3 regions of the Arthrobacter antioxidans genome follow, and region 1 is predicted to be linked to each of the others. Evidence: riboswitches for the same ligand, from Rfam matches in the RefSeq annotation. Region 1 holds a riboswitch; each other region holds the start of a gene.
What was found. A riboswitch is a leader RNA that binds a small molecule or an ion and turns the genes downstream of it on or off. The one in region 1 is predicted to bind cyclic di-AMP.
Positions count from the first base shown of each region.

Region 2: linked by a shared signal. The riboswitch ahead of MWM45_RS02660 (NlpC/P60 family protein) and the one ahead of MWM45_RS01620 (C40 family peptidase) in region 1 are both predicted to bind cyclic di-AMP.
Region 3: linked by a shared signal. The riboswitch ahead of MWM45_RS10215 (C40 family peptidase) and the one ahead of MWM45_RS01620 (C40 family peptidase) in region 1 are both predicted to bind cyclic di-AMP.

Region 1 covers NZ_CP095501.1:313,449-320,987, forward strand. Annotated here, with positions in the region: gene MWM45_RS01595 (RNA polymerase sigma factor) at 164-712, shown strand; gene MWM45_RS01600 (hypothetical protein) at 709-2,010, shown strand; gene MWM45_RS01605 (CoA-binding protein) at 2,007-2,519, opposite strand; gene MWM45_RS01610 (O-acetylhomoserine aminocarboxypropyltransferase/cysteine synthase family protein) at 2,516-3,895, opposite strand; SAM riboswitch class I at 3,987-4,091, opposite strand; gene MWM45_RS01615 (hypothetical protein) at 4,176-4,406, shown strand; cyclic di-AMP (ydaO/yuaA leader) riboswitch at 4,527-4,707, shown strand; gene MWM45_RS01620 (C40 family peptidase) at 4,713-5,606, shown strand; gene acs (acetate--CoA ligase) at 5,698-7,539, opposite strand, start outside.
Region 2 covers NZ_CP095501.1:547,448-554,986, reverse strand. Annotated here, with positions in the region: gene MWM45_RS02670 (HNH endonuclease) at 1-235, opposite strand, end outside; gene MWM45_RS02665 (NlpC/P60 family protein) at 457-1,383, opposite strand; gene MWM45_RS02660 (NlpC/P60 family protein) at 1,409-2,296, opposite strand; cyclic di-AMP (ydaO/yuaA leader) riboswitch at 2,302-2,469, opposite strand; gene MWM45_RS02655 (iron-dependent transcriptional repressor DtxR) at 2,601-3,299, opposite strand; gene serC (phosphoserine transaminase) at 3,543-4,667, shown strand; gene MWM45_RS02645 (MFS transporter) at 4,760-6,037, opposite strand; gene MWM45_RS02640 (DUF3027 domain-containing protein) at 6,072-6,758, opposite strand; gene MWM45_RS02635 (cold-shock protein) at 6,768-7,151, opposite strand; gene MWM45_RS02630 (hypothetical protein) at 7,321-7,539, shown strand, end outside.
Region 3 covers NZ_CP095501.1:2,216,502-2,224,040, reverse strand. Annotated here, with positions in the region: gene MWM45_RS10255 (spermidine synthase) at 1-235, opposite strand, end outside; gene MWM45_RS10250 (aminotransferase class I/II-fold pyridoxal phosphate-dependent enzyme) at 232-1,464, opposite strand; gene coaD (pantetheine-phosphate adenylyltransferase) at 1,543-2,016, shown strand; gene MWM45_RS10240 (YdcF family protein) at 2,044-2,631, opposite strand; gene MWM45_RS10235 (YceD family protein) at 2,746-3,312, shown strand; gene rpmF (50S ribosomal protein L32) at 3,315-3,518, shown strand; gene rnc (ribonuclease III) at 3,591-4,343, shown strand; gene mutM (bifunctional DNA-formamidopyrimidine glycosylase/DNA-(apurinic or apyrimidinic site) lyase) at 4,344-5,306, shown strand; cyclic di-AMP (ydaO/yuaA leader) riboswitch at 5,416-5,623, shown strand; gene MWM45_RS10215 (C40 family peptidase) at 5,627-6,481, shown strand; gene MWM45_RS10210 (NAD-dependent epimerase/dehydratase family protein) at 6,738-7,539, opposite strand, start outside.

The DNA of each region.
Region 1 (7,539 bases):
GCCTCCCGGTCGATTACCCCAGTGAAAGCGCCGCACCGAGGCCTATCCCCCAACGGGCCTCGGTGCGGCCTTTTTTGCACCCGCAGGAAGGGCTCTCCGCCCGGTCGGGAGGCCACGGCTACGATGGTCACGCCGTGCCGCTCGAACAAGGAACAGATGGAACGTGGTCTCAACGCTGCCTGCTGATGCGCTCGTCCGCGCGCAGACAGGCGAGCCGGCGGCCCTGTCCCTGATCTATCGGTCGCTGAGCCCGGCCGTGCTGGGATACTTCGCGGGGCGCGGGTCCGAGGACCCGGAGGCCCTCACCCAGGAAGTCTTCCTCGCGGTCTTCTCCAGGCTCGAGTCGGTGACCGGAGGGCTTCCCGGGCTGCGCACGTTCACCTTCTCGGTCGCGCACGCGCGCTACGTGGACGAGGTGCGCAGGAGGACGCGGGCGCCCGTGCTGGTGGGCTACGAGGTCGACGGCGATACCCGGACCACGGACTCCGCGGAGGCGGTGGCGCTCGGCAACCTCGACGTGGCAGGGGGGTTGCTCGAGCAGCTCAGCACCGAGCAGCGCGAGGTCATCCTCCTGCGCATCGTGGCGGAGCTGCCGATCGACCAGGTCGCCGAGATCCTCGGGAAGTCCGCAGGATCGGTGAAGCAGCTGCAGCGGCGGGGACTGCTCAGGCTGAAGGACCTCGTTCAACCCAATGAATCGGAAGCGCTATGACTGGACGTGAGACGCCGGACGCCGTACGGCTCCTCCTCGACGAGGCCGGCGTTGCCGACGACCCCGCCCTCGTGCGCGCCGTGGAGACCATCCGCACCCTCGGGGCGGGACCCGCGCCCGAGGTGACCGCCGAACTCGCCCAGCTGATGGCCGACGGCGGCAGGGCGCCGTCGGGCCGCCGCAACAAGCGGCGTATCACCTTCATCGGTGGAGCGCTGGCCGTGTCCATGGGCGTCGGGATGTCCGGCGTCGCGGCCGGCACCGCTCTCACCGACGGCCTCGCCGAGGCCGTCGAGTCGATGGCACGCTTCAGCATCCGGGACAGCGCCGACCGGGCGCACCCGCTTCCCGGCGCACCGGCGGGGCCCGACGACGGCGGAGGGCCCGTCGTCGCCCCGTCCGCGGAGGCCCCGGCCCGGTCGCTCGCGGAGCCGGTTCCGGCGCCGTCGGCCGCGGCGGAGGTGGGCCGCTCGGCCGATGCCGGTCCCTCCGTGGCGGACGCCGGTCCGTCCGCGGACCATGCGGTGCCGCGTGGTCCGGCAGGCCCCGGTCCGTCCGGTCCGGAGCACACCCCTCCGGGTGCCGCCCCGGATGCGCCGGCCGCTGCGGGTCCACCCGCTGCAGTCCCTCCCGCGCGCCAGGCGCCCCCCGCCGGGACTCCTGCTGCGGAGGCGCCCCCGGCCGCGGTCCCCCCGGCCGCGGCGTCGCCCGTGGGGCCGGCGGGATCCGCGCCGGCGCCCGGACGCGAGCGTCGCTCCCAGACTGCGCCGGGAAGCCCGGCGCCCGGGAGCACTGTGCCGGGAGGCCGGGCTCCGGGGACTGCGGTCCCCGGGAACGGACAGGCAGGCGGTCCGGCCGCAGGGAACGGAAAGCCGGTCGACCCGGCCACAGGCGAGGGGAAGGGGATCGGTCCGGCCCCCGGGCAGGGGAAGGCGGACGGCTCCGTCCCCGGCACGGGCACGGCAGGCGGTCCGGTGCCCGGGAACGGGACCGCGAAGGCGGGCGGCCGGGGTCCCGAGGTCCGGCAGCTGAAGCAGGCCGCGCCGGGGGCTCCGGCCGGTCCTGCTGCCGCCCCGCGGGGGAGCGGCCCGTCCGCTGACGGGCGGGCTGTTCCCGCGCCGCAGGGCTGGGCGTGGCTCCTCGCGCCCGCGGCCGGTCCCGGGCAGGTCCCGTCCGCGCCCGTCACCGGGGACCCCGACCGGCTGTACCCCTGGGAGCCCGGCGCGGAGGAGGCGACGTTCGTGCCCGGCCCCGTCCCGGCGTCGGATGATCCCGCCGGGCTGCCGGGCCTCCGCTAGGAGGTGAGCTGCCGCTTGGAGGAGATGACGCCGGTGTTGAACCCGGCGAGGTTGAGCCCGCCGTGGAAGCGTGCGTGCTCGATCTTGATGCAGCGGTCCATCACCACGTCCAGGCCTGCGGCTTCGGCGTCGCGCGCCACGTCCTCGTGCCAGGACCCCAGCTGCAGCCAGAGCGTTCTCGCGCCGACGTCGAGCGCGTCCTGCAGCACCGAGGGCAGGTCGTCGTGCTTGCGGAACACGTCGACGACGTCGGGCACCTCGGGCAGGTCCTTCAGCGACGCGTAGGCCGGCTGGCCGAGGATCTCCTTCGCCACCGGGTTCACGAAGTACAGGCGGTAGGGGGAGGAGGACTGCAGGTAGGTCGCGACGAAGTAGGACGCGCGCGAGGGCTTGTCCGACGCGCCGACGATCGCCACCGACCGCGCGCTCCTCAGTAGGTTCAGCCGTGCGGGCGCCGACGGCCCCTCCCAGGTCCGTTCGGGTGTCGTGTTGCCGGTGCTGCCGCTCATGCTCCCACTCCCACTGCCCGTGTCGCCGACGCGTCGTCGTCGTTCTCCCCGGCCGCTTCCTGCGGCAGGTCCTCGAACCCGGCGTCGGAGGCGTTCACCGCGATGTCCAGGGCCTGGTCCAGGTCCCAGAGGATGTCCTCGAGGTCCTCCAGCCCCACGGAGATGCGCACGAGGTCCTCGGGGACGCCCGCCGCGGCGAGCTGCTCGGCCGAGAGCTGCTGGTGCGTCGTCGAGCCCGGATGGATCACGAGGGTGCGGGAGTCGCCCACGTTCGCGAGGTGCGAGGCGAGCTGCAGCGACTCGATGAACTTCTGGCCCGCCCTGCGGCCGCCCCTGATGCCGAAGCTGAACACGGAGCCGGGGCCCTGCGGCAGGTAGGTCTTCGCCCGCTCATGATGCGCATGGGTGGGGAGCCCGGCGTAGTTGACGTATTCCACCCGCGGATCTGCCTGCAGCCACTCGGCGACGGCCAGGGCGTTCTCGAGGTGTTCGTCCAGGCGCTGCGCGAGGGTCTCGACCCCCTGCAGGAGCTGGAAGGCGGACATCGGCGAGAGGGAGGGCCCGATGTCGCGGAGCTGCTCGGTGCGCAGCTTGGTCAGGAACCCGTACTCCCCGAAGTTCGCCCACCACTGGATGTTGCCGTAGGACGGCACGGGTTCGGTCATCATGGGGAACTTGCCGTTGCCCCAGTCGAACCGGCCGCTCTCCACGATCACGCCACCGAGCGTGGTGCCGTGCCCGCCGATGAACTTGGTGGCCGAGTGGATGACGATGTCCGCGCCGTGCTCGATGGGGCGCACCAGGTAGGGCGTGCTCAGCGTGGAGTCGACGATGAACGGGACGCCGGCGTCGTGGGCGACCTTCGCAAGGCCCGCGAGGTCGGCGATCTCGCCGGAAGGGTTCGCGATCACCTCGGCGTAGACCGCCTTGGTGTTGTCCCGGATGGCGGCCGCGTAGTCCGCGGGGTCCGTCCCGGGGACGAAGGTGGTCTCGATCCCGAACCGGCGCAGCGTGACGTCGAGCTGGGTGACGGTGCCGCCGTACAGCTGGGAGGCCGCGACGATGTGGTCCCCGGCCTGGCAGAGCGCCGCGAAGGTGATGAACTCCGCGCTCATGCCCGACGCCGTCGCCACCGCCCCGATCCCGCCCTCGAGGGAGGCGATGCGCTCCTCGAACGCGGCGACCGTGGGGTTGCCGATCCGCGAGTAGATGTTGCCGTACTTCTGCAGCGCGAAGAGGTTGGCGGCGTCGTTGGTGTCCTTGAACACGAAGGACGTCGTCTGGTAGATCGGGACCGCCCGGGCCCCGTGGGTGGCGTCGGGCGTGCCGCCCGCGTGCAGTGCGCGCGTGCGGAAACCGAAGGAACGTTCTGCCATCAGGCACCTGCCTTGCTGGATTCGGACACTGCGACGGTGGGTCGGAGGTCGGGGTGGGTGCCGCAGGCGGCTGGGACGATGCTCATGGTTCCCTCCATCGTTCTGGCAGTAGCACCCTCATGCCGGCGCGGGGACGCGGAGGCCAGGGTTGCTGCGGCGTCAGTGAGCCAGATCTCTCGGCCGCTCGGGATGGTCGGATCGAGTCTGACACCGGGCGGGTGCAGAACCAAACCATGTGTCCCCGTGTGAGGCAGGGGTTGCGGCGACCTAGGCTGGAGGGATGGAGGAATGGAGATCGGCAAGCCGGGCGCAGGACCGCAAGCTGTGGCAGACGCTCTGGTACGTCGGCGCCGCGCTGACGCTCACGCTGGCCAGCAGCATCCTCGTGGCCCTGGGCGGCCTCGGAACGGCGGCCACGGACTGGTTCTACGTCCAGCAGGCGGTGCTGCTCTCGCTCAGTGCAGCCGGGACGGTCTTCGCCCTCCGTCGCTGGCGGGCGCTGCGCGGCTGAGGCGCACTTCACCTCCTGTTATTCAAATGTGACAGAAGTGACTGCTGTTAGGTATGGTCAGCACGTGCTTCCGCGACCGTGGGGCGCTCCTGGACGGATTGCCGAGCCCTGCCGTCGTCCCGGACTCGTTCGCAACCACGAAAGGCAGGGACGGGGGAACCACTAGTTCCACCGGGCGCGCAGGAGACCCTGCAGGCGCCCTCGGGGTTAAGCCGCACCACATCACCCACGGGTGATGTGCGCGGCCGGGTGACTCCCATCCGAACCCGACAGCTCACCCCGCAGGCATGGGAGAGGTATAGAACCATGTCACGAAACATTTCTTCAGCGCGCCACCGTGCCGACGTCGACGGCAGTCTCGCGCTGCAGGGCCTGTCCCGCGCCGCCAAGGCTCACGCCACCGCCGTAGGCCGCCCCGTCGCGATCGCCGCCGTCACCTCGGGCCTCGCGCTCGGCGCCGTGGGCACCGCCCACGCCGGTGAGTACACCGAGCAGGGCACGACGACGGCCCCCGCGGCCGTCGCAGCACCGGCCGCCGGTGCCGCAGCGACGACGCACACCGTCGTCGCGGGTGACACCCTGGGCGCCGTCTCGGCACGCTATGGCGTGGACCTGACCGCGGTCCTCACGGCGAACGGCCTGTCCGTCGCATCGATCATCTTCCCCGGCGACACCATCACCATCCCCACCGGCGGTGCCGCTGCGGCTCCGGCCCGGACGGTGTCGGTGCCCGTCGCCGCGCCCGCGGCGTTCGTGGCGGCTGCTCCCGCGGCGCCGGTCCAGCAGGCCGCTGCTGTCGCCCCCGCTCCGGCCGTGTCCACGGCTCCGGCCCCGGGCGTGCACCTGGCCTCCGCCGACATCACGCCGATCGCGACCTCCGGCAGCGCCGGCGGTACCCTCCTGGCTTCCGCCCAGTCACAGCTCGCCGCCGGTGCCGTCCAGGACTGCACCATCCTGGTCGAGAAGGCGCTGCGCGCCGCGGGCATCGCCGTAGGCGATCTCGGGCCCTCGCAGTTCTTCCGGTTCGGCTCCACCGTGGGCACCCCGGCTCCGGGTGACCTCGTCATCACCGGCGGTCACGTCGCGATCTACGCCGGCGGCGGCCAGGTCATCAGCAGCGGCATGAACGGCGCGAACCTCACCATGAAGCACTCCCTCTCGGACCTCCCGGGAGCCTCCTTCGTCCGGGTCGCTGGCTGACACCGGAACGAACCACACGCGGGAAGCGGCAGGCGCTTGGACGGGGCCCCTGCCGCTTCCTTCCTTTAACGCCGGGTCGCCCCAGGGCGCATCACCGGCGGGACAGTACGTCCTGGATCCCCGGGATGCACCCTTCGTTCTGCAGGGAGGTGGTGTCCCCGAGCGCTGAGCCCTCGTAGAGCTGCGTCAGCAGGCGGCGCATGATCTTCCCGGAGCGCGTCTTCGGCACGTCGGGTACGACGACGACGGCGGACGGCCGCGCGATCGGCCCGATGGCCGTCGCGACATGGGCGCGGAGCGTCGAGGCGACGTCCGTCTCCGGATCGGCGCCCGCGGCCAGCACCACGAACGCCGCGATGGCATGACCTGTCAGGGGATCGGGCACGGGGCAGGCGCCGGCCTCGGTGACGAGCGGGTGGGCGACGAGCGCCGATTCGATCTCGATCGTGGACAGCCGGTGGCCCGAGACGTTGATGACGTCGTCCACGCGGCCCAGGATCCAGGTGTCGCCGTCGTCGTCGTACCGTGCGCCGTCGCCGGCCAGGAACCAGCCCTGCGCCGCGAACGTGCGCCAGTAGGAGTCGAGGTAGCGCTGCGGGTCGCCCCAGACGGTGCGTGCCATGGCCGGGCCGTGACGGTCCACCACGATCAGGCCCTGCACGCCCGGCGGGACGGGACGGCCCTCCTCGTCGACGATGCGCGTGCTGACCCCGGGCAGCGCGCGGGCGGCGCACCCCGGCTTGAAGTCCGCATCGGTGGGGCTGGGGGAGAGCACGGTGGCGCCGGTCTCCGACTGCCACCAGGTGTCGACGACGGGCACCTCGTCGCGGCCGAGGTTCCGGCGGAACCAGCGCCACGCCTCGGGGTTGACCGCCTCGCCGACCGTGCCGAGCACGCGGATGCTCGAGAGGTCGTAGGAGCACGGGACGCCGTCCGGGAACCAGCCCATGAGCGAGCGCACCAGCGTGGGCGCGGTGTAGTAGCTCGTGACGCCGTAGCGTTCGATGACCTCGAGGTGGCGTCCCGGATGGGGCGTGTTGGGTGTGCCCTCGTAGAGGACCTGCGTGGCCCCGTTGGAGAGCGGACCGTACAGCTCGTAGGTGTGGGCGGTGACCCAGGCGAGGTCGGCGGTGCACCAGTGGACGTCCTGCCCGCGCAGCGCCGGATCGGGGTTGCTGAAGAGGTGCTCGAAACTCCAGGACGCCTGCGTGAGGTACCCGCCCGAGGTGTGCACGAGGCCCTTGGGCTTCCCCGTGGTCCCCGACGTGTACATGATGAACAGCGGCGTCTCGGCGTCGAACGCCTCCGGCTCGTGGTGCGGTGAGGCGGTGTCGACGACGTCGTGCCACCACACGTCGCGGCCGTCGGTCCAGCTGATGTCCGAGCCGGTGCGGCGGACCACGAGGACGTGCTCGATGCTGTTGTCCCCGGCCACCGCGGCGTCGGCGTTGTCCTTCACGGGCACGGCGACGCCCCGCCGGAACTGGCCGTCCGTGGTGACCAGCAGCTTGGCACCGGTGTCCTCGACGCGGAAGCGGAGCGCCTCCGCCGAGAACCCGCCGAAGACCAGCGAGTGCACGGCGCCGATCCGCGCGCAGGCGAGCGTGATGACCACCGTCTCGACGAGGACCGGCAGGTAGACGACCACGCGGTCGCCCGTCCCGATGCCCAGTGCCAGCAGCGCGTTCGCGGCCCGCGACACCTCGTCCTGCAGGTCCGCGTAGGTGACGGTGCGGCGGTCCCCGGGCTCGCCCTCGAAGTGGAGTGCCACGCGGTCGCCGCGCCCGGCCCGGACATGCCGGTCCACGCAGTTCGCGGCGACGTTCAGGGTACCGCCCGAGAACCACTCGATGGCCGGGATGCTGAGGGTCCCGTCCGCCTGCGGCTCCGCCTTCTCGAAGGAGTGCACGGTGTGCCACGGCGTGTCCCAGTC
Region 2 (7,539 bases), 230 kb from region 1:
TGTCCCGGCGCAGCACCCCTCGCCTCGTCGCCGTGAAGTCCTGGCGGTAGGGCACTTTCACGTATCTGTTGAGCAGGATCACCGAGGGCCTTCCGAAGACTTCTGCAGGACCGACCACGGGGTCGTCGTCCTCCGCCACGACGCTCGCCTTCCCCGTGAGCACAAGGACCAGCGCCCGGCGGAAGGTGACGACCGCCAGCGGTTCATATCCTGCATTCAGAACGAGAGTGCGCATTCGACGTGCCCCATTGCTGACCTGTCCCCCGCGACCGGGTGCCATCCCGGGATCGGGAGAAGTGCTTCGGATGGACACTGCAAGGGTAAGCCGCACCCGCCCGTCCGCGGAACGCCGGACCGACGACGTGCGGGCTGCTGCTCCTGCCGGCTCCTACCGCGGGACCAACGACAGGAGGACCGGCACGTATGCCGGTCCTCCTGTCCGCGCATCCGTGCGGGTCAGCCGCCCACGCGGATGTACACGCCGCCGGAGCCGAGTTCGGCCGGGGCCACGACAGTGCTGTTGCCGTTGAATCCGCCGTGGATGGCCTGGCCGCCGCCGATGTACACCGCGATGTGGGCCATGCCCATGCCCCCGTCGGCGTAGTAGACCAGGTCGCCGGGGATGGCCTCGCCGGCACTCACCGTGCGGCCGAGGGACAGGTAGCCGGCCGGCCAGCCGTGGAAGTTGATCCCGGCGGCGGCGAGGGAGTTGCTCGCCAGGCGCGTGCAGTCCTGCGTGACGCCGAGCTGGCCCTTCGCGGCGGCGGCGATCGTCGCCGCCTTACCCGAGGAGGGTGCTGGTGCTGGTATGCGCCTCGAGGCCGGGACGATCGTTGCCGCGCGTGTCTCCGCGACGGGCGCCGGGGCGGCCGGGGCGGCCGGTGCCTCGACCGGGGCCGCCACCGCGGGAGCGGCGACGGCGGCAGTGGCAGGTGCTTCCGCGACGGGCGCCTCGACCACGGGGGCCTCCACGACGGGAGCCTCGACGACAGGAGCCTCGACGACGGGCGCTTCCACGACAGGAGCCTCGACGACGGGGGCTTCCACGACGGGAGCCTTCTCGACGACGACCGGCTTGGCCTTCACCTTGACCGGGGTCATGTTGAAGGCCACCACGGTCTTGTCCGAGGCGACGACGGCCGCGCGGGCGGAGGGCAGGGTGAGCTTCGACGCTGCGACGTCGCGCTGGGGCTGGAGGTCGGCGGCGTTGGCAGCGACCCCGCCGGTCAGGACGAGCCCGGATGCGGCGGCGAAGACGGCGGCCTGGCGGCCCATGCCGCCGGCGTTGGTGGACACGGTCCGTGCGAGGACGGAGAAGGCGGCGGCGTTGCGGGCGTCGTCGCGGTGGCGGGCGGCAGGGCGTGAGGACATGAGTGATGACATGAGGGTGTTCTCCAGGTGTGGGGTTCTAGCGGACGCGGACGAAGCCGGCGCCGGGGAGGTCTGAGAGGTTGTGCAGGCCGGTGTTCATGCCGTTGAGGCCACCGCTGACGACCTGGCCGTTGCCGACGTAGATCGCGACATGGCCGCCGGTGATGACGAGGTCACCGGGGGCGGGTGATCCGACGACGGCGCCGAACTGGAAGAACTGACCGGGAGCGAGGTCGCCCACGGACTTACCGACCGAGCGCAGGGCCTTCTCGACCATGGCGGTGCAGTCCTGGGCGACGCCGATCTGTGAGTACGCCGACCCGACCAGGCCGGCGGCGACGCCGGAGGACGGGGCGGGAGCGGGAGCCGGGGCGGGAGCGGGCGCCGGGGCCGCGGGAGCCGCGGCAGCGGCGACGACCGCGGGCGCGGTGGCTGGTGCTGCCATGACCGGAGCGGGGGCTGTGGCGGCGGGGGCTGCGTCCACGGGCGCGGTGGCCGGTGCTGCCACGACCGGAGCGGCCTCGACCGCGGCGACCGGGGCCGGGGCTGCTGCCGGTGGGATCTCCGCGGGAGCTTCCTCGACGACCGGCGCCTCCACCACGGGGGATGCTTCGACGGCCTTCGGGGCGGTCTTCACCTCGACGGCGACGCGGTCGAAGGACACCGTCGCGGTGGACGGCACGGTGACCTCGGCCGTCACGACCCGCTCGATGGCCAGGGCTGCGGAGGACTGCACCTCGCGCTCTGCGCCGACGGACCCCTGGGCCGGCAGGCCGGCGGTGAGGACCAGGCCTGACGCTGCGACGATGACGGCGGCCTGGCGGCCGACGGATCCGGCATTGGATGCGACGGCGGCGGACAGGGCGGTCAGCGGACTGATGTTTCCGGGCGCGCGGTGGCGGCCCGGCGAAGAGCTGGTGGACACGTTGGATTGCCTCTCCCAACGCCTGCGAGGTGAGCTGTCGGATTCGGATGGGAGTCACCCGGCCGCTGCGTGAACAGCGACTTAACCCCAAGGATTTCTTCTCAGAAACCCAGAATTGGTTCCCCCGCCTCTGCCATGCGATGGTGCGGACGGACCTCCGGCAATGGCAGAGCTAGGCGATTTGCAGGAGGGTGCTGGATCTAGAGCGAGTCCGGCACAAATCGAACGCTACAACACAACGCGAGATATGTCACATTCTGATCACGGAACGGTGTGTTTCTGGTGACGAAAGCCTGGGAGGCGGTCAGTCCTCGAGGGAGACGAAGACATGCGAGGCGACCTCGGGCGGCAGTTCGAGGGCCCCCTCGACGCCGGGGACGCGCACCGAGACGTAACCCCCGACCGATTCGAGGGTGAGCCGTGCGCCGGGGCGTAGCCCGCCTTCGTCGAGCTGCGTGAGGAGCTCGGGGTCCACCTGGATGGGCTCGGCGAGGCGCGCGAGCGTGACCTTGCTGCCGGGGGTGTAGGTGGCCATCGCGGACAGCAGCGTGACCACGCCGTCGGTGAACAGCGCCGATTCCACGCCGCCGATCGCCGCCAGCCCGGGGATCGGGTTGCCGTAGGGGGAGTCCGAGGGCTTGCCGAGGAGCTCGTACAGCCGGCGCTCCACGCGCTCGCTCATGACGTGCTCCCAGCGGCACGCCTCGTCGTGCACGTACGCCCAGTCGAGTCCGATCACGTCGCTCAGCAGGCGCTCCGCGAGACGGTGCTTCCTCATCACGCCGGTGGCGCGGCGGCGGCCGGTCTCGGTGAGCTCCAGGTGCCTGTCTCCCGAGACGACCACGAGGCCGTCGCGTTCCATCCGTCCGATGGTCTGGGACACGGTGGGGCCGGAATGGCGCAGCCGCTCGGCGATGCGCGCACGGAGCGCGACGATGTTCTCTTCCTCGAGCTCAAGGATGGTCCGCAGGTACATCTCGGTGGTGTCGATGAGGTCCGTCATGCGGTTCAGCTCCTTGGTGCGGTGCGGGTGCGCGGCTGGACTGCCTCACGCCGGTGAGGGGTGCGGCCATCGGCCCGGCTCCGCCCCACGCCTCCCAAGGTTAACGCATGGCATCAAGCGCCCGGCAATCCCACCCCCGGGCGGCCGGGGCGACTTCCCCGGGGGTTGTTAACAAATGGAGGGCCACCGACCGCTGGGGCAGAATGAAGTCTGAACCCCTGCCGTCCCAGAGCTGGAGCCCCCATGAGCGAGTCGCCCCGCATTCCCGCACACCTCCTCCCCTCGGACGGCCGCTTCGGTGCGGGCCCGTCGAAGGTCAGGAGCGGCCAGATCGACGCCCTCGTCGCGGCCGGCACGTCCCTCCTCGGGACCTCCCACCGCCAGGCCCCGGTCCGCGACCTCGTGGGGCGCATCCGCGATGGGCTCGGCACCTTCTTCGCCGCCCCCGACGGGTACGAGGTGGTCCTCGGCGTCGGCGGTTCGACGGCCTTCTGGGACGTCGCCACCTTCGGCCTCGTCGACCGGAAGGCCCAGCACCTCTCCTTCGGCGAGTTCGGTTCCAAGTTCGCGTCCGCCACCGACAAGGCGCCGTTCCTCGACGCCTCCAGCATCCTCACGAGCGAGCCGGGCACCCGCCCGGACGCGACGGCGGAGGAGGGCGTCGACGTCTACGCCTGGCCGCAGAACGAGACCTCCACCGGGGTGGCGGCACCCGTCCGGCGCGTCGAGGGCGCCGACGACGGCGCGCTCGTCGTCGTCGATGCCACCTCGGCAGCAGGCGGGCTCGACGTCGACGTCGCCCAGGCGGACGTCTACTACTTCGCGCCGCAGAAGAACTTCGCCTCCGACGGCGGCCTGTGGCTCGGCCTCTTCTCCCCCGCCGCACTGGAGCGCGCTGCGCGCATCGCCGCCGGTGACCGGTGGGTCCCGGACTTCCTCAACCTGCAGACCGCCATCGACAACTCGCGCCTCGACCAGACCTACAACACGCCGTCATTGGCGACCCTCGTCACGCTGGAGGCGCAGGTGCGGTGGCTCAACGCGCAGGGCGGCCTGCCCTTCGCGGCGGCCCGGACGGCGGACTCGGCGGGACGGCTGTACCGCTGGGCGGAGGCCTCCCCCGTGGCGAGCCCCTACGTGGCACGCCCCGAGGACCGCTCGAACGTGATCGTGACGGTGGACTTCGACGACGCCGTGGACGCCGCCCGCATCGCCGCGATCCTGCGCGCCAACGGCGTCGTCGACGTCGAGCCGTACCGGAAGCTGGGGCGCAACCAGCTCCGCGTCGCCACCTTCGTGGCGATCGAGCCCGACGACGTCTCGGCCCTCATCGGCTGCATCGACCACGTGGTCGAGAACCTCCTGTAGGTCGGTTCGTCCGGGGACCCGGCCCGCTCCGACCTCCGCGGCGGGTCCCCGTCCGCGCGGACCGCCCCAGAAGGCCCTGTCCGCGGACCGGCCTACGGTGTGGGATCGGACGCGCCGGCCTCGTGGTCGATGCGCAGGCGTCGGGGCGCCGAACGGTCGTAGCGCAGCCGCACGGCGTGGTAGCGCCATGCCCAGAAGATCCCCGCACCGGCGGCGACCAGTCCCGACGCCGCCGCGACCCCGAGGCTCCACCGCGGGCCGAACATGTCCGAGACCCACCCCACCACCGGCGCTCCGAGGGGCGTCCCCCCGAGGAAGATGGCGAAGTACAGGGCCATGACGCGTCCGCGCATGGCCGGTTCCGTGGTGGTCTGCACGTAGGCGTTGGCGCTGGTCATCAGCGTGAGCGCGAACAGGCCCACGGGCACGAGCGCCAGCCCGAAGAGCCACAGGGTGGGTGCCAGGGCGGCCAGCGCGCACGCGATCCCGAAGGCCGCCGAGGCGCCGAAGATGAACCGCAGGCGCGGCCTGTCGCGCCGGGCGGAGAGCAGTGCGCCCGCGACGGAGCCCACGGCCATCACCGAGGACAGCACCCCGAAGACCCCGGCGCCCTGGCCGAACTCGGTGCGCGCCATCGCGGCGATGAACACGGCGAAATTCAGTCCGAAGGTTCCGACGATGAAGATCGCGAGCATCACCATCATGAGGTCCGGCCGGCCCCGCACGTAGCGGAAGCCCGCCCTGATGCGCCCCTTGCCCGGCGCCGGACGCGGTTGCGCGTTCAGTTCGGAACTGCGCATTGCGAGCATCACGTAGACCATCGCACCGAACGTCAGGGCGTTGATCATGAACACCCATCCCGGCCCCACGCCCGCGGTCAGCAGCCCGGCGATGGCGGGGCCCACGAGGCGGGCCCCGTTGAAGGAGGCGCTGTTGAGCGCCACGGCGTTGGGGAGGTACTCGTCGCGTACGAGGTCCGAGACGAACGCCTGCCGGGCCGGGGCGTCGAAGGCCGAGACGACGCCGAGCGCCAGGGCGAAGGCGTAGACATGCCAGAGGGCGGCGACGTCCAGGAGGACCATCAGTCCGAGGCCGACGCCCAGCAGCGCCATCGCCACCTGCGTGGTCACGAGGAGCTTCCGCCGGTCGACGGTGTCCGCGATGAGGCCCGCCCACGGCGCGATCACGAGTTGGGGCCCCAGTTGCAGGGCCATGACGATCCCCAGCGCCGACGCGTTCTGCTCGGTCAGGATGTCGTAGACCAGCCAGTCCTGCGCGGTCCGCTGCATCCACGTGCCGATGTTGGAGATCAGCGCCCCGATGAACCAGAGCCTGTAGTTGTGGATGCCGAGGGACCGGAAGGTGCTCATGCCCCTCCCCGTCCGCTCCGGCACCCCGCGTGGATCACTCGGCGTCGGGCTGTTCCGCGGCGGAGGTCTCCGGATCGTCCTCGCCGGCCACCGGGGTCACGGGTGCGTCGGCGGTACCAGCCGCGTCGGCGGTGACGGGTGCGTCGGCGGTATCAGCCGCGTCGGCGGTGACGGGTGCGTCGGCGGTACCAGCCGCGTCGGCGGTGACGGGTGCATCGGCGGCATCAGCCGCCTCGGTCGCCCCGGCGTCTCCGGCGGCATCCGACGGCGACGCCTCGTCCTGCGGCGAGTCCTCGGGACGCACGCGCTCCGACCACGGCAGCCACTCGGGCGCCAGCAGGGAGGCCGAGGAGGGCAGCAGCCCCACTTCGCAGACCGTCACGTCCTTGCTCCGCGCCACGCGGGCCACGCTCGCGTACCACTGCCATCCGCCGTAGCCGGGCACGAAGGCCTCGAACCGGTGGGTGACCAGGCGCTCTCCGTCGATCGTGGCCGACACGTGCCGGCCCACCTGGGACTCGGGGGCGATCTCCAGTACGCCCTGTCGTGCACGCTCCACGGCGGCTTCGAGCACGGAGTCGGTCTTCGGGATGCGGCGGGCCACCCGGGGCTTGCGCGTGGCCTCGACGACGGCGGGCGCGCCGGGCTCGGCGACCACGGGCGTCGCGTCGATGTAGGTCGAGGAAGCACCGTCGACGGCGTCCAGGTTGCTCGGGATCATGATGGAAGTTTACGCGTCGAGGTCGTCGGCGACCGCCCGCAGCACCGCTGCGACCTTCGCCGCGTGCGCCTTCTCCGGGTAGCGCCCCTTGCGGAGGTTGTTGGAGACGCCGTCGAGGAGCTTGATGAGATCCTCCGTGATGACGGCCATGTCATCGGCGCTCTTCCGGCTGGCCTTGGCCACGGAGGGAGGCTGCTCGAGGATGCGCGCGGAGAGCGCCTGGGGGCCGCGACGCCCGTCGGCGACCCCGAACTCCAGCTTCGCGCCCACCGTGACCTCGGTCACGCCCGCTGGCAGGGCCGAGGCGTGCAGGAACACTTCCTTGCCGTCGTCCGTGGCCAGGAAACCGAATCCCTTGTCCGCGTCGAACCACTTCACTTTGCCGATGGGCACGTCGTCTACCTCTTCTTGGCTGTACCGGGCGGTGTCACCGGCGGCCCTGGCCCGGTCCACGCAGGCCGCCTGGCACCCAGGCGCGCTGCTGCCGCCGGGGAAGTCTGTGCCTCCTAGGGTATAGCGTCGCGAGCGGCTCCTCGCGCGGTTCTTGTAGTCTGGGACGGCTATGATCCCTGACGAATCGGCCACGAACCCCACCTCCCGCAACGCCGGCGATACAGCGGTGCCGGACGGCGCACCCGGGGGCCCGTCACGCGGCCGCTTCCTGGTCATGGTCCTCGCGGTCGCCTTCGCCGGTGTCGGGCTCGTATCCCTGGCGGCCATCCTCGCAACGGCCTTCCTGCAGGGGATCGTATGGCCCGGCTTCGTCCTGGCCAGCTACTTC
Region 3 (7,539 bases), 1.9 Mb from region 1:
TCGCGATGCGCTGCAGGTATTCGTAGAAGACCCGGCCGGGATGCAGCATGTCCACGTGGGACTGCTGGGCGCCGCCGATGCTCAGGATCAGGGCGCCCTCGATGAAGGCGTCCTCGTCGATCTCCGCATACGCGCCGGTCCCGGGGAGCCAGCGGGTGGGGACCTCGAACTCCCCGTCCCCCTCCGCGTGCCCGTCCGCGAGCCCCTCCGTCTGCCCCGCCGGCCCGCTGCTCACAACCGGTCCCGCAGGGTCGCCAGGCGCCGTGCGCCCTCCTCGATCACGTCGAACTTCTTGCAGAACGCGAAGCGCAGCAGGGAGCGGGTCCGCTCGGCGCCCTCGGCATGGCAGAACATCGCCACGGGGATCGCCGCGACGCCGATCAGGGCCGGCAGGCGCCGGGCGAGGTCCGTGGCGTCCTCGATGCCGAGCGGTGCGGCGTCCACCATGGTGAAGAAGGTGCCCTCCGGCTCGAAGACGTCGAAGCCGGCCGCGCGGAGGCCCTCGCCCAGCAGGTCGCGCTTCTTCCGCAGGGTGCCCGCGATCGAGGCGAAGAACTCGTCGGGCAGCGCCAGGCCCTGGGCGACAGCGCCCTGGAACGGTGTGCCCGAGGTATAGGTGAGGAAGGTCTTGACGGTGCGCACCTGGGCGACGAGCTCGGCCGGACCGCTGAGCCACCCGATCTTCCAGCCCGTCACGGAGAACGTCTTGCCGGCGGAGGAGATGCTCAGGGTGCGCCCGGTCGCCCCGGGCAGGGACGCGATCGGCACGAACTCCGCGCCGAACGTGAGGTGCTCGTACACCTCGTCCGTCACGATGATCGCGTCGTAGCGCTCCGCCAGCCGCACGATCAGCTCGAGGGTCGGGCGCGTGAAGACACTGCCCGTCGGGTTGTGCGGGTTGTTGACGACGACGATCCTCGTGCGCTCGCTGAACGCGGCCTCGAGGCTCGCGGCGTCGGGCTGGAAGTCCGGCGCGCGCAGCGGGGCCGTGGTGTGCGTCGCGCCGGAGAGACCGATTACGGCGCCGTAGGAGTCGTAGAACGGTTCGAAGGTCAGCACCTCGTCCCCCGGTCCGGCGAATGCGAGGATCGCGGCGGCGATCGACTCGGTGGCGCCCGTGCTGACGATCACCTCGGTCTGCGGGTCCACCGTGAGGCCGTAGAAACGCGCCTGGTGCGCGGCGATCGCATGGCGCAGCACCGCGAGCCCCTGGCCGGGCGCGTACTGGTTCGCCCCGTCCGCGATGGCCGCCCGTGCCGCATCCAGGATCTCCCGCGGCCCGTCCTCGTCGGGGAAACCCTGGCCGAGGTTGACCGCTGTGTGCTGCTGCGCGAGGGCCGTGACCTCCTCGAAGATGGTGATGCCGAGCCGGCCGTCGTCGCCGAGCAGGTTCGCGCCGCGCGCCGCCCGCATCCACGGCGCCTCGCCGGTAGCCCGGGCAGGAGTCTGAGCGTCTGTCGTCATCCCACCAGTATTGCCGCTCCCACCGCCGGGGGCCCGACCGGTCCGTCACGGGCCGGCGGGACTGGGTACCGTGGGGGGATGAGCCGCGCCGTCTGCCCCGGATCCTTCGACCCCCTCCACAATGGCCACCTCGAGGTCATCAGCCGCGCCGCGCGGCTCTTCGACGAGGTGATCGTCGCGGTCTCGACGAACTACGCGAAGACGTACCGCTTCGACCTCGAGGAGCGCATGGCGTTCTGCGCGGAGAGCCTCGCGTACCTTCCCGGGGTGACGGTGGTCCCGATGGGGGAGGGCCTCCTCGCGGACTTCTGCCGGGAGCACGGCGCGAGCGCCCTCGTGAAAGGGCTGCGGTCCGGCCTCGACTTCGACTACGAGCTCCCCATGGCCACCATGAACCGCCACCTGGCCGACATCGACACCGTGTTCCTGCCCACGGACACCGAGTTCGCGCACGTCTCCTCGACCCTCCTGAAGGAGGTGGCGTCCCTCGGCGGCGACGTCACGCCCTTCGTGCCGGACGCGGTCAACAAGCGCCTGCGGAAGTCCGCCTGATCCGCCTGCTCCGTCGGACCGCAAGTCTCAGACGGGGCGTGCGCAGGCCGGTCGCACGAACGATGCCACGAGGGCCGTGCTCTCCTCGACGAACCGCCCGAGCCATCCGGACGCTCCGAGCCCGGGCCGCGACCCGGCCATGGTGATGTCCGCCTCGGAGCACTGCGCCAGGTTCGTCGACGCCCGGGTCACGTGGTAGGTGGAGGTGACGACGACGATCTCGTCCCAGCCGTTGTCCCGCGCCAGCGCGGCCACCGCGCGCGCCTCCCCCCGCGTGGTCAGCGGATCGGGGACGAAGCAGGTGATATCGGGGTTCTCCTCGGCGCAGACGGCGTCGGTCGCCGCATTGCCCGGCAGCCCGGTGGAGGAGAGGACCAGTTCGTCCGCGACGCCGTCGTCGATCAGTTCCCGGCCGAGCGGCAGGCGTTCCGCTGCCGCCCCGGCGAGGACGACGACGGCGTCGGCCCTGCCCGCCGGGCGGAGCGGGGGATCGTAAAACAGCGTCCAGGCGAGGACCAGCCAGGCCGTCAGGACTGCAGCCAGCAGCACGCCCACCGTGCGCAGGACCCGCAGGAGACGTCGACGCGGTGCGGGGGGCGGGGGATCGGACGTCACGGTCCGAGCCTAGACGCCGCGCCCGTTTTGGGCCTGCCCGCCTGATCAGGATAGGATGGTACGTCGGTCATATGTTCTACAGGAGTCACCATTAAAAGCGATCTCAGTTCGCCTTTGACTTTCAGTGTCAAGGATCTCGGACGCAGTCCGGGAAGCATGCGGACAATCGAAGAACATGCGCCGGTACCCAAGGATTTCGGCGTCGCCCTGATCGGCGTGCAGGAGGGTTCCGAAATGGAGCTGGACCTGCGCTTCGAATCGGTGCACGAGGGGATCCTGGTATCGGGAACGGCGAACGTCGAAGTAACCGGCGAGTGCGGCCGGTGCCTGGAACCACTGCGGTTCGACCGCGACGTGGAGATCCAGGAGCTCTTCTTCTACAGCGACTCAGCGTCGCTGTCGGTGGAAGAGGAAGAAGAACAGCACAGGGTGGAGAACGATTCGGTCGATCTGGAACCCGTGTTGAGGGATGCAGTGGTTACGTCGCTGCCATTCCAGCCGGTGTGCCGGGAGGATTGTCAGGGCCTGTGCTCCGAATGCGGAGCGCAGCTCAACGATGATCCTGACCACCACCATGAAGTTTTGGATCCTCGCTGGTCAGCCCTTGCCGGGCTGACGGGCACCGCCGCCGAGCAGGACGCGGCACCCAAGTCAGAGTCAGACGAGAAGGAAGAGAGTTAGCCGTGGCTGTCCCGAAACGGAAAATGTCCCGCGCGAATACCCGCGCACGCCGGTCCCAGTGGAAGGCAACCGCCCCCAAGCTGGTCAAGACCCTCGAGAACGGCCGCGTCACCTACAGCCTCGCCCACCAGGCCAAGGTTGTCACCGATTCCGCCGGCACCCCGCTGTTCCTTGAATACAAGGGCCGCAAGGTAGCCGACGTCTAACAACGGACCCGCGCTCCCGGCCGGCCTTGCGCCTGCCGGTGGCCGTCCGCTGCTGGATCAGCTGATGCAGTTGTGAAGAATACGGAAGACCTCACGAAGCGTCTCGGTGTCGATATCGACACCGGGACGCTTCGTCTTGCCCTGACGCACCGCTCCTACGCCTATGAGAAGGGCGGGATCCCGACGAACGAGCGCCTGGAGTTCCTCGGCGACTCGGTGCTCGGGCTGGCGGTCACCGATGCCCTGTACCGGGACCACCCGGATCTGTCCGAGGGCGACCTCGCCAAGAGGCGCTCCGCCGTCGTCAGCACCAGGGCGCTGGCCGGGGTGGCCCGCACCCTGGACCTCGGCAGCTACGTGCTGCTGGGCCAGGGGGAGAAGCTGACGAACGGACGCGACAAGGCCTCGATCCTGGCGGACACCATGGAGGCCGTCATCGGGGCCGCCTACCTCAGCCACGGCATCGAGACGGCGCGCGCCATGGTCATGCGGCTGATCGGGCCGCTGCTGCTCGATGCGGCGGTGCTCGGCGAGGGGACCGACTGGAAGACCCGCATCCAGGAAACGGCGGCTGCCCGGCGGCTCGGCACCATCGACTACCGGGTCGACGGGACGGGCCCGGACCACGCCCGGACGTTCACGGCACGCCTGCTGATCGGTGGCACGGAGTACGGCTCCGGGTGCGGCAATTCGAAGAAGGAAGCCGAGCAGGCGGCTGCGGCCGCCTCGTGGAAGACCCTCGCGGTGCCGCTGGACCCACTGCTGCCGGGCGGTCCCGCCGACGCCGACAGCACCGGCACCCCCGCGTCACCCGACGGACCCTGAGTGCCTGAACTCCCCGAGGTCGAGGTCGTCCGTCGCGGCCTCGCGCGCTGGGTGGCGGGACGCGTCATCGACTCCGTGGAGGTCCTGGATCCCCGGTCGCTCCGGCGGCACGTCGACGGCGTCGAGGACTTCGTCGGCAACCTCGCGGGGGCCCGTGTGCGCGACGTGGTGCGCCGGGGGAAGTTCCTCTGGATGACGCTCGAGGACGCAGGCCGGCCCGGTGGTCGCCCCCACGTAGCCCTCATGGCACACCTCGGGATGAGCGGACAGCTCCTGGTCGAGGACCCCGACGCGCCCCTGGAGAAGCACCTGAAGGTCCGCCTCGCGCTCTCCCCGGCGGTCGACGACGAGGGCGCCGCCCTGCCGGGTGAGCTGCGATTCGTCGACCAGCGGATCTTCGGCGGCATGTTCGTGGCCGACCTGGAGCCGACGCCGGACGGACTGCCCGGCGGGCTCGGCATCTCCGACCTCCCGCTCGTACCCCACCAGGCGGCGCACATCGCGCGCGATCCCCTCGACCCCGGATTCTCCGCAGCCTCCTTCCACGAGCGTCTCCGCGGCCGCAGGACGGGCCTCAAACGCGCGCTCCTCGACCAGGGGCTCGTCTCGGGGATCGGCAACATCTATGCCGACGAGGCGCTCTGGGCGGCCAGATTCCACTATGCGCGGCCCACGGACACCCTGCGACGACCCGACACGCAGCGCATCCTCGACGCCGTCACCTCGGTGATGCACCGGGCGCTGGCGGCCGGCGGCACCAGCTTCGACTCCCTGTACGTCAACGTGAACGGTGCGTCGGGCTATTTCGCCCGCGATCTGGAGGCCTACGGGCGGGAGGGCCGGCCCTGCCGACGGTGCGCCTCCGAGGGCAGGACCACGCTGTTGCGCCGCGAATCCTTCATGAACAGGTCCTCCTACCTGTGCCCGCACTGCCAGCCCAGACCACGGAATGCACGGTTCTGAGACGTTAGGGAAAAAAAGGTGATTTTCCCCTCGTGATCTAAATGTGACAACCGGCGTCGGCAGCCGGTACGGTTGGTCTCGCGTCCGATCCACAACGGATGGGCGCCCATCCTCACACTGCCTAACCCTGTCGATGAGGACGGACCGTTCGTACTACACATTCGACAGGGGCGGGGGAACCACTAGCGGACTCGATCACGGGTCCTAGGGGTAAAGACACGCGCAAACCAGCACTGGGGACGGTGGTTTGCAGAAAGCGCGTCCGGATGTCCCATCCGAACCCGACAGCTAACTTCGCAGGCATTGGGAAAGGCATCAACATGTCCAAGCAGAGCCATAACGCGCGCCACCGGGCCGTCCCCACGCGCATCAACCCCTTCATCACGGCATCACGCGCCGTCTCCGCAAGCGCCTCCGTCGCCGGCAAGCCTGCCGCCGTCGTCGCCGTTGCTTCCGGAATCATGTTCGGCGCATCGCTCCCGGCGAACGCCGCAGGCGAGGTCGCCACCCAGCCGGCAGCAGTCTCCACTGCTGCCGCGGGCACCCACACCGTCCAGGCCGGCGACACGCTCGGCTCCATCGCCGCGATGCACGGTCTGAGCGTCGACGTGCTGTTCGCAGCCAACGGGCTCGGCAGCGCCTCGGTCATCTACCCCGGCCAGTCGATCTCCCTCGGCGGTTCGGCTGCTCCTGCGCAGTACTCCGCGCAGTCGGCGTCGATCGTCGCACTGCCCGCCGCAGCACCCGCTCCGGCCGCAGCACCCGCTGCGCCTGCCGCAGCCCCCGCTCCGGCAGCCACCCCCGGTGTCAGCCTCCAGTCCGCCGCGTCGATCACTCCGGTGGCCGGCGGCGGCGTCGTCGGAACGGCGATGCAGGGCGTTGGATCGGGCTACGTGTACGGCGGAACCGCCTTCGGTGCCTGGGACTGCTCGGCCTTCGTGCAGTGGGCCTACGCCCAGAACGGCATCGACCTGCCCCGCACCACCTGGGCCCAGTTCGCTGCCATGACGCCCACCAGCAACCCCCAGCCGGGTGACCTGGTGAGCCAGAACGGCGGCAGCCACGTGGGGATCTACCTCGGCGACGGCCAGATGGTCAGCGCCCTGAACTCCTCGCAGGGTACCCTCGTCCACTCGGTCAACGCCATGTCGGTGGATGGTTACTACACCCGCTAACTGAGCCGCCGGCCCATGGTCGGCGACACCAGTCGGACGGTCAGAAGGACGGGATGCATCACGCATCCCGTCCTTCCGCGTTCCACGGCAAGCCGGAGGCGTCGACGGCGCCCGGAGCATGCTCGTTGTGCACGTGTGGCGGGTTGTCGACGGCAGGACCCACCACAGCTGCGCAATCAGGGCAGATAGGTGTGCCTGACGCGTATGGGTGTGCGCGCACCATCGGGCGCACGAGAAAACGAGGGAAGCCGGAGCCTCAGCGGTAGTACGCCGCCAGGCGCTCGAGCCCTTCGTCGATGCTCACGGACGGGCTCCAGTCGAGCACGCTGCGCGTGTGCCGCTGGTCGAACCAGTGCGCGGTCGACAGCTGCTCCGCCAGGAAGCGGGTCATGGGGGGTTCGTCCGTCCTGCCGAGCCGGAGCCAGGCCCGCTCGATCAGGGAACCGGCACCGCGGGCAAGCACTCCCGGCACGGACCGGGCGGGCGGCTCCACCCCGCCGGCACGGCAGATCCCGCCGAGCAGCTCGGCGATCGGGCGGGGCTCGCCGTTGGTGACGACCAGCGCCTGGCCCTGTGCCGCGTCCATCCGCCGCAGGCACGCGACGATGGCCGACGCCGCATTGTCCACGTAGGTGGTATCGATCAGGGCGGTCCCGCCGTCGAGCAGGGGAAGACGACCGTGACGGGCGCGCTCGATCACGCGTTCCACCAGCTGGGTGTCGCCGGGACCCCACACGATGTGCGGCCGGATCGCGGCGACGCGGAACGACGGCGTCGAACGGGCCAGGGCGAGCACCTCGGCCGCGGCCTTGGTACGGGCGTAGTCGCCGCGGGCGTGTGCCGGGTCCGCCGGACCGGAGGGAGCCCCGACCAGCGACGAGCCGTCGTGCGCGACGGACGGCGAGGACACATGGACGACGTCGGTGACCCCGGCCGCGCGGGCGGCGTCCAGCAGGATCCGCGTCCCGTCCACGTTGGTGCGCTCGAACTCGGCGGGCACCCCGGTGAAGGAGACCTTCGCCGCGAGGTGGATCACGGCGCGGCAGTCCTGCACCGCG